Regions from separate parts of the Kribbella sp. NPDC056345 genome, predicted to be linked through region 3. Evidence: riboswitches for the same ligand, from Rfam matches in the RefSeq annotation. Region 3 holds a riboswitch; each other region holds the start of a gene.

Region 1 (3,277 bases), on a different contig from region 3:
GCGCTGTCCGGCCGCGTGGCGAACTCCGGCAACCTCGGGGTCGCGCTGATCGCCGTACTGGCTCTGGTTGCTGGTGGTGGCCTGTACGCCGCCTCCCGGCGCAAGCCGGTCAACTCGGCCAACGTGAACGAGTACCCGAGCACCCCGGCCGCCTCCTCGGCGACCGCGGCGGTCTGAGAGGAGCAGGGCGATGCACATCGACTGGGCCGGACTCGGCGAAGTAGCGCTGGTCAGCCTGCTCTTCGGGGTAGGGCTGGCGGTGGTGTTCGCCTTCGGAGTGACCGCTATGGGACGGCGTGCGGTGGCGCTCGACGAGAAACGGCCGCCTGCGATGCTGGACACCGCAGTGGCGTCGCTGTGCTTCGCAGCATGCCTAGCTGCGGTGCTGTACGGCCTCTACTTGATCATTCCGCAGTTCCACTAGCGGTTCCACCTACGCACTGCCTTGGCGACGTCCTTGGTGCGCACCGCGTCGAGGTTCTCTTCCCAGGCGGTGAAGAGGCGATCGCCCAGCTCAGCTGCGTCCAGACCGGCTTGGGGGCGGACAGCCACGGCCCAGGTCGCTGCCGCCGCGTGACCCTGCTGGTGGAGCAGGTGGTTGACGGTCGCCTGGATACGGCGCTGGTTCTCACCTGTCAGGCCGCGGCCGGCCCAGTCCTGCAGGATGGCCGCGTCGTCGGCGGTCATCTGGGCCAGGTAGGTCAGCGGACCACGCCAGTAGCCGCGGTGACCGATGCTGTCCAGCACCTCCAGCGGGAACCAGCCGTTCGCGCAGCGCCGCCCGTTGACCGCGGCCTCGACCTCGCGCGTCCGCTCGGCGTCCAGGTCCTGCGTGGACCAGCCGATGAAGTAGGCACCCGCGTCCGGGAGGTGCTCCGCCACGTGCGGCGCGACCTGCAGCGTCCCGGGTTCGAACAGGCGCAGTTCTTCCGGTGAATCGAACACAAACCTTCCCCCGCCCAACACAGGGACCCCCGAGGTTCCTGTCATGTCAGCAACAAGTGCCCTTCGTACCGTCGCAGACCGCCGAGGTCAAGGCCTTGTCCGGGGTAAGGCGGCGTTATTGACGCGGTTCTTGCCGACGCTCCGCCCGGCGGGCCAGCTCCTCACGATCCATCCGGTCGGCCTCTTCGGGCGTGGGCGCGGAGCCGCCGTACGAGGCCGGCAACCACCAGGCACCGGGCGGTTGCTCCGGGTAGGCACGGATGGTGTCGTCGAGCATCTCGGCCATCGTCGAGCGCAGTACGGCGGTCGCCGCGACCGGGTCGTCGTCCGTGCTCACGGTCATCGGCGTACCGACCGTGATCGCGATCGTGCGGTGCCGGGAGAAGTCCTTCGGGTGATCCTTGGTGAACATCCGCTGGGTGCCCCACAGGATCAGCGGAATCACCGGTACGCCGGCCTCCGCGGCCATCCGGACCGTGCCGGACTTGAACTCCTTGAGCTCGAACGACCGGCTGATCGTCGCCTCCGGGAACACGCCGACCACCTCACCGGCGCGCAGCAGCCGCAGGGCTTGCTCGTACGACGCCGCGCCGGCACCGCGGTCCACCGGGACGTGGTGCATCCCACGCATCAGCGGACCGGACCAGCGGTTGCGGAACAGGACTTCCTTGGCCATGAACCGGACCAGCCGCTTGCTCGGCAGAGCGCCGTACCCGCCGAGAACGAAGTCGACGTAGCTGATGTGGTTCAGCGCAATCACGGCACCGCCGGTCCGGGGCACGTTCTCGGTCCCGGAGAGCTGGAAGTTCACATCCAGCACCTTGAACGCCGTACGGGCGATTCCGACCACCGGCGGATACACAAAGTCGCGCATCGTCGGAACTCTACTAAGGTATTGCCGATAACTGGAGATCGCGGGAGCTCGCACCGTAGTGGGCTGAGAGGGCGGCTGGAGGAATCCGGCGCCGCCGACCGCCGAACCTGTCCGGGTAATTCCGGCGTAGGGAGCACATCAAGTGACAACCATCGGCACCGTACGACCGACTGTCACCACCGGCCCGATCTCGGGCTCCGAGAAGATCTATCGCGGCGAGCTGGGTGTCCCGGCGCGTCGTGTCCACCTCACCAACGGCGAGCACTTCGACCTGTACGACACGTCCGGGCCGTACACGGACGCGACCGCGCAGATCGACGTACAGGCCGGTCTGCCCGCGCTCCGGCGCGAGTGGATCGCCGGCCGGGCGAACCTGACCCAGCTCGCGCATGCGCGAGCCGGCACCATCACCGAGGAGATGCGGTACGTCGCGCTGCGGGAGAACATGGATCCGGAGTTCGTCCGGTCCGAGGTGGCCCGCGGCCGGGCCGTCATCCCGGTCAACCGCCGGCATCCGGAGAGCGAGCCGACCATCATCGGCAAGAAGTTCCTGGTGAAGGTGAACGCGAACATCGGCAACTCCGCCGTCAGCAGCTCGATCGAGGACGAGGTCGAGAAGCTCGTCTGGGCCACCCGCTGGGGCGCGGACACCGTGATGGATCTGTCCACCGGCAAGAACATCCACGAGACCCGCGAGTGGATCCTGCGGAATTCGCCGGTTCCGATTGGGACGGTCCCGCTCTACCAGGCGCTGGAGAAGGTGAAGGGCGACCCGGCCGCACTGAACTGGGAGGTCTACCGCGAGACGGTGATCGAGCAGTGCGAGCAGGGCGTCGACTACATGACCGTGCACGCCGGCGTACTGCTGCGGTACGTGCCGCTGACCGCGCGGCGGATCACCGGCATCGTCTCGCGCGGTGGGTCGATCATGGCCGCGTGGTGCCTCGCGCATCACCAGGAGTCCTTCCTGTACACGCATTTCGCCGAGCTGTGCGAGATCCTGCGTGAGTACGACGTGACGTTCTCGCTCGGTGACGGACTTCGCCCGGGATGTATCGCGGATGCGAACGACGACGCCCAGTTCGCCGAGCTGCGCACGCTGGGGGAGCTCACCAAGATCGCCTGGGAGCACGACGTACAGGTGATGATCGAGGGCCCGGGACATGTGCCCATGCACAAGATCGCGGAGAACGTGCGGCTCGAGGAAGAGCTGTGTGGTGAGGCGCCGTTCTACACCTTGGGGCCGTTGGCAACCGATGTGGCACCGGCCTACGACCACATCACCAGCGCCATCGGTGCGGCCCAGATCGGCTGGCTCGGTACGGCGATGCTCTGCTACGTCACGCCGAAGGAGCACCTCGGGCTGCCGGACCGTGATGACGTCAAGACCGGTGTGATCACCTACAAGATCGCTGCCCACGCTGCCGACCTGGCCAAGGGGCATCCGGGCGCACAGGC
Region 2 (3,277 bases), on a different contig from region 3:
AAGCCCCCGCGACCGACGACTGGGCCTTCAACCCGAACGACGAACCCTGCGGTACGGCGACGCCCACACGCCTGACCGCGGTTCAGCAGCAGACCCTCGGGCGCACGTACATCTCGGGCTTCTTCCGCTGGATCCTCGGCGGCGAGGAAGCACAGGGAAAGCTGTTCGACGGCTCGAACCCCAACGTCACCGCACAATCCCCCGACCGCCTCGAGCTCGCACGGTTCGACGAACCTGTCACCACGACCGGCGCCCTGACCGCGACCGTCTGCACCGGCAGCCCGTCCTGGCTCCCCGATCCCAACCCCGAGCTCCCGTTCTGCACCGAGAACGAGCAGCCCGACCGCTTCCCCCACTGGGTCCCCAGCTTCTTCCTCCCCGGCGTCCCGAACCCAGCGATCACCGCACTCCACTGGACCGGCCCAGGTGCGATCCGCATCCCGGTCAACGCCCAGAAGCAGTACGGCGTACTGACGTTCCGCGCCGCCGCCGACCCGGACCAGCCGTCGCCCCAGGACCTCACCATCAGACTGATCGACAACCGAGGAGACCACCGCGATGTCGCCGTCTCCCTCACCCATCTCCCCGGCAAACCCGAAGACGGCCAACCGAAAACGCTACTGAGAACAGTGCGAATCCCCTTGAAAACAACGGATCTCAAGGCAGTAGAACTCCGCACCGACCGCACCACCGAGGGCCGGATCTTCATCTCCGACCTCGCCCTCAGCACGCCGTCCCGCGGCCGCACCACCATCAACCACCTTCCCCGGATCTCGGTCGCCGATGCCGCACCAATTGCCGAGGGCAACAACACGACCGAGGTCAACTTCACGGTCACCCTCAACAGGCCGAGCCATCAGCAGATCACTGTTCACGCCGAGACAGCCGGCTTCACAGCGGACCCCGAGATCGTCCTCCCGCTGAGGACCACGATCACCTTCGCACCCGGCGAGACCCGCAAGACCGTCGCGGTTCAGATCCGTGGCAACACGACTGCCCAGCCGGACCAGGACTTCAAGCTAGCCCTGGCGGTACCGCGCAACGCGATCACCGACGACGCCTGGGCCACCGGCAAGGTCCTCGACGACGACACCGGCCCGATCGCGCGACACGACAGGCCCGAGAACCACACAACCCAACGAGGCGGTCCGGGCTACCGCGGGATGTAATGAACGAGTGCTGACCTACGAACTGACGTCCCGGGATCTGGAGGAGGTCCGGTTCGCCCTGTCACCCGCGTGCGAGACAGTGCTCTCACTGCGGGCCCTGCGCGATCCCGGCCGGTTCCCGCTGCAGCTGCCGTGGATCCGTGCCGTCCAGCCCCTCCTCGCAGACCTGGACTGGACCGTCCTCAGCCACCTCGTCAACGACACCATGGGCAGCCCCGACTACCTCACACCGCGGCCGACCTCCCCGCTCACCCAGTTCGCCGACGAGCTCGCGCTGATAGCGGCAGTCGATCAAGAGACCTTCACCAGACAGCTCACAGCGGTCAACGGCGAGCTGCCCGAAGGTCTCACGCCGGCCCGAGTCACCACAGCACTCGACGACTACTGGCAGACGGTCATGGCGCCGTACTGGAATCGCATGCGGACGATCCTCTCCGCCGACATCACGTACCGCGGTCATGTGCTCACCCAGCAAGGCACCGGGGCGATGCTCAACGAACTCGGCCCGGCGATCTCTTATAGCCAAGGCCTCTTGAAGGTCGACAAGGTGAGCGAAATCAGTCGCGTGGAGAAGGTCGACGGCCGCGGTCTCGTCCTGCAGCCGACCCTGTTCGGCCCGCACGCCGTGATCCCGTACGACCCCGGCGCCGAACCGTTCCTCGGCTACCCACCCCGCGGCCAGGCCAACCTGTGGACCGTCGTCGCCCCACCCACGCCACAGGACCTGGCCCACCTCATCGGTACGGCGCGCGCCCGCATCCTGCAGCTCCTCACGCACCCGCGCACCACGACCGACGTGGCCGCCGAGCTCCAGGTCACCCCGTCAGCAGTCAGCCAGCACCTGCAACTGCTCCGCCGTACCGGCCTGGTCGAGCCCCAGCGAGCCGGTAAGCATGTGCTCTACAGGCCGACAGAATTGGCCCAATTGCTGACGGGGAACTAAAGTCGATAGCACCGCGGGAGCTCGCACCGGAGTGGGCTGAGAGGGCGACAGAGCAGGCGTCGCCGACCGCTGAACCTGAATCGGGTAATTCCGGCGTAGGGAGGACCTCATGACGTACGACGAGTCACCGCATGAGCACGCGGTGTGGGTGAACGGTACGGCGACCAGCAGCGGACCGGGGATGTCGGTCGCGGAGCTGGTCCGGGAGATGTCGGATCGGCAGACCGGGATCGCAGTCGCGGTGAACCAGAGCGTGCTGACCCGCGACGAGTGGGCCGCCACGATCCTGACGGCAGGTGACCGGGTCGAGATCGTCGGCGCGGTCCAGGGAGGCTGACATGGACGACCCCTTCGAGCTGGGCGGCCGCACGTACTCGTCGCGGCTCATCATGGGTACCGGCGGTTCGGCCAACCTGGAAGTGATGGAAGAGGCATTGATTGCCTCCGGCACCCAGTTGACCACGGTCGCGATGCGCCGGCTGGGGACCGGGCACGAGGGCTCGGTGCTCGACGTCCTGAAGCGGCACGGGATCGAGATCCTGCCGAACACTGCCGGCTGTCACACCGCGGCCGAGGCCGTGCTGACCGCCCGGCTGGCCCGCGAGGCACTGGGGACCGACCTGATCAAGGTCGAGGTGGTTGCCGACGACCACCTGCTGCTCCCCGATCCGGTCGAGCTCCTCGACGCCGTGGACATCCTGGTCGCCGACGGCTTCACCGTGCTCCCCTATACCAACGACGACCCGATCCTGGCTCGCCGTCTCGAGCAGGCGGGCTGCGCGGCCGTGATGCCATTGGCCGCGCCGATCGGCTCGGCCCTCGGCATCCGCAACCCGCACAACATCTCCCTGATCGTCGAGGGTGCGAACGTCCCGGTCATCGTCGACGCCGGCCTCGGTACAGCGAGCGACGCCGCGCTCGCGATGGAGCTCGGCTGCGCCGCGGTGATGCTGGCAACCCCGGTCACCCGCGCGGAGAAACCAGCGCTAATGGCAGCCGCCATGCGCGACGCCGTCACCGCCGGCCGCAACGCCCTGCTGGCCGGCCGAGTCCCGCGCCGCTGGCACTCCGCACAGGCATCCTCACCCACAACCGGACTGCCGACGTTCTAGCCGTTGTCGCGAGTAGTCCAGCCTGGTCTTCGGTCCCAGGCGAAATTGAGCGG
Region 3 (3,277 bases):
GCTCAGCCCGTCGGCGTGCTCGGTGGTGACGATCCGGTGTTCCGGTCCCTGCCGCATCCCCAGCGCGATCTCGCCGGCCGTGGCCGGTCCCCAGGACGGACCCTCGATGATCGCGATCCCGCCCGGCTTCAGCACCCGGGAGATCTCGCAGATCGTGGAGATCTGCTCGTCCTCGGCGAACAGTTCGTGGAACGCGGTCCACAGGCAGATCACCGCGTCGAAGGAATCCCATGCGTACGGCAGATCGGTCATCGAACCGATCGCCCAGTCGATCGCCAGCTCCTCCTCCGCGGCCCGGGCGCGGCCGGCCTCGACCAGGTTCGGTGAGATGTCGAGGGCGCGCACGGTCTTCCCGGCCCGCCGCAGCGGGAGCGAGATCCGGCCGTAGCCACAGCACAGATCGAGAACCGAGTCCCGGCCGTCCAGTAGTTCCTCGACGGCCTTGACGATGTCTGCGTCCCGCTCGGGCGAAGTCCGCGCGGCCAGACCGTCGACGCCGAGTTCGGCGTATTCGGCCCGGCTACGCAGTGCGGAGTTGAGCATGGGCGCAAGTATCCCGCGTGCCGCCGGTCAGTTGTCCACCGGTCCGCGGGTCACGATCCGGCCGCGACCGTTTCCTTACGCCCGATGCGGCCGAGAACCACGGCGGCGACCATCGAGACGATGATGCTGGTGTACGTCGCGCCGAGCCACCCCGGTACCGCGTTTCCGCCGAAGAGCTTGCCCTGGACATCGACCCAGAAATCCGACCAGCCGGCGACCGTGCCCGGGTTGACGAGCTGGTAGGCGACGAAGCCGATCAGCCACGCGACCGCGGGCTGCCAGCGGAACTTCGCCGTACTGGACACGTCCCAGTTCATCTTGCTCACCAGGAAGAAGTCGGCGATCGCGACCGCGAACAGCGGGATGAAGACGGAGCCGATCAGGTAGAGGAACTGGGTGTAGTTGCCCAGGTCAACCATCAGCGCGAGGCCGGTCGCGAGGACGCCGATCCCGATCGAGATCCAGCGCCGATCGACGTGACCGATCAGGTTGTGGGCAGCCATCGTGGTCGAGTAGACGTTCGCGTAGGCCTCGTCGACCTCGTCCACCAGCAGCACGAACAACGCGATCGCACCGGCCGGCAGGGTGACGAGCGCGGTGATCACGCCTTCGCTGTCGGTCTGCAGAGTCGCGACCGCGAACACGCCCAAGGCGTAGTACAGGATCGCGGCCAGGCCGTAGCCGAGCGACGAACCGGCGAAGGCGGCCTTGTTGCTGCGTGAGTGCCGGGTGTAGTCCGCGGCCAGCGGCGCGAAGGAGACGACACCCGCGGCAGCCAGATCGACACCGGGCCAGAAGCCGAACACGCCGTCCTGCGGCAGCGCCTGCACCGGCTTGCTGAGCACCTGGACGAAAAGGTAGACCGAGGCAATCAATACCAGCCAGACCATGAACTTCCGCAGGACCTTCACGCTGCCCAGCGGCCGGACGGCCATCGTGGTGGCGATGATGCCGGCCAGTACGACGAACAACCAGCGCCAGCGCTCACTCGTCACCGCGACCGCGGCCTGCGAGATCACGATGATCTCCATCGTCGCCCAACCGATGTTCTGCGCGATGTTCAGCACGGTCGGCGCCATCGACCCGCGGCGGCCGAAGATGCCGCGCAGACAGGCCATGGCCGGCGCACCGGTATGCGAGCCGAAGACGGCCGCGCCACCGAGGACGAGCGCGCCGATCCCGCAGCCGACGACCACCGCGAGCAGGCCTTGCCACAACGACCCCGTGTACGCCGCGACCAGCGCACCGGTCACCGGGCCGAACAACGAGATGCCGAGGTTGCCCCACAGCGTGAACTGGTCGAAGAACCCGAGCGTCCTGGGCGCATCCGTGGTGAGGACGAGCGGAGCTTCGTTGTTGGCAGGACGAATTGCAGTGTCTGTCATCGCTTATCCCTACGCCGGCATTACCCGGTCAGGTTCAGGCGGTCGGCGACCCGGATGGTCTAGTCGCCCTCTCAGCCCGCATGTCGGTGCGAGCTCCCGCAGAGGTTTGCTACCGCGTCAACGATAACGCTTCAATCGGTGGGCCGCTCGGCGGCTGCTCGATGGATGAGCGCGGCCACCTCCGGGCCGTTGGTCAGCACCGGCATGTGTGACCCGGTGGACAGCGTCCGTGACTCACCGTGGCTCAGCCCGGCGAGGCGGTCGGCCCAGTCGGCTGATGACAGATGGTCATGGCGGCAGCGGATGATCACGACCGGCGCCTGGACTCTGGTGATCACACCGGCCAGGTCGTGCCGGCGGCAGGCGGCAGCCGCTCGGGCGATCGTAGAGAACGTCGTACGGGCGTATTGCGGTGCCAGGACCGGGATCAGCCGCGGGGACTCCGGTGCTGCCGATTCCAGCCATCGCATCCCCAGGTCGAGCCAGCTCGCGGACTTCACGTCACCGCTCGGCGCGATCAGGACCAGCGCGTGCACCAGCTCTGGGTGGGCGGCCGCCAGCTCCACCACGATCTGAGCGCCGGCCGAGTGCCCGACGAGGACCGAGCGCTCCCGGACCTTCTGCTCCAGGCGTGCGGCGAGGGCCTCCGGGTGCAGGTCATCGCGGTGGTCAGCAGGTTCGCCGTATCCGGGAAGTGTGACGACTCGGTACGGCATCGAGAGGTGCTCGACTGTCGGTGCGTACGACTCCGGCCCGAGGCCGAGGCCCGGGACCAGGACTACGGGTGCGCTCACTCCCAGGGCGGTCGGCCGGGTGCGGCCCGAACCACGGTGTCGAGGTCCGGCTTGAGCTCGCGGTAGCCGAGGAACAGCCCGGCCGCGAGGATGAGCAGACCGAACCCACCCCACGCGTACGCCGTCGGCAGCCGCTCCAGCGTGGCGTCGACAGCTCCGAGGCCGGTCGACAGCACCATCCCCACCCAAATGAACAGGGGGACCAGCGAGGCGACGACCAGCACACCGCCGACGATCTCGATAGCCTCCGGCTGGCGGGCGGCCTTGCGGCGAGCCAGCACGTCTCTCGCCCACAGCACGATCGCCGCAGCGCCGACCAGAAGGATCAGGAGCTGGCCGAGCGCGTCAATCACGTCGGTCCGCAGCGGGTGGTTCAGCGGTGACCCCGGTGCCTGGGTGATCTCCCGGATCGAGACCCGCTGGACCGACACCACCATCAGCCCGTAGATCGCCGCGATCAGCGTGGCCAGCAGCAGCACCTTGGCCGCCCGCGGATCACGGCCCTCGAACGGCTCCTTACGCCCGTACGTCGGGAACGCCTCGGGATGCGGATCC

Evidence for each region. Region 3 has a riboswitch for thiamine pyrophosphate ahead of ACFCV3_RS33475 (purine-cytosine permease family protein). Riboswitches for the same ligand answer to the same signal wherever they lie in the genome.
Region 1: linked by a shared signal. The riboswitch ahead of thiC (phosphomethylpyrimidine synthase ThiC) and the one ahead of ACFCV3_RS33475 (purine-cytosine permease family protein) in region 3 are both predicted to bind thiamine pyrophosphate.
Region 2: linked by a shared signal. The riboswitch ahead of thiS (sulfur carrier protein ThiS) and the one ahead of ACFCV3_RS33475 (purine-cytosine permease family protein) in region 3 are both predicted to bind thiamine pyrophosphate.

What each region holds. Positions count from the first base shown of each region.
Region 1 covers NZ_JBHJQQ010000002.1:693,801-697,077, forward strand. The annotation lists gene ACFCV3_RS08990 (anion permease) at 1-177, shown strand, start outside; gene ACFCV3_RS08995 (hypothetical protein) at 191-424, shown strand; gene ACFCV3_RS09000 (hypothetical protein) at 421-945, opposite strand; gene ACFCV3_RS09005 (lysophospholipid acyltransferase family protein) at 1,061-1,819, opposite strand; TPP riboswitch at 1,850-1,969, shown strand; gene thiC (phosphomethylpyrimidine synthase ThiC) at 1,962-3,277, shown strand, end outside.
Region 2 covers NZ_JBHJQQ010000002.1:573,924-577,200, reverse strand. The annotation lists gene ACFCV3_RS08415 (hypothetical protein) at 1-1,169, shown strand, start outside; gene ACFCV3_RS08410 (DUF5937 family protein) at 1,177-2,112, shown strand; TPP riboswitch at 2,116-2,231, shown strand; gene thiS (sulfur carrier protein ThiS) at 2,222-2,449, shown strand; gene ACFCV3_RS08400 (thiazole synthase) at 2,451-3,224, shown strand.
Region 3 covers NZ_JBHJQQ010000012.1:99,321-102,597, forward strand. The annotation lists gene ACFCV3_RS33470 (class I SAM-dependent methyltransferase) at 1-543, opposite strand, end outside; gene ACFCV3_RS33475 (purine-cytosine permease family protein) at 594-1,928, opposite strand; TPP riboswitch at 1,916-2,038, opposite strand; gene ACFCV3_RS33480 (alpha/beta fold hydrolase) at 2,060-2,722, opposite strand; gene ACFCV3_RS33485 (hypothetical protein) at 2,719-3,277, opposite strand, start outside.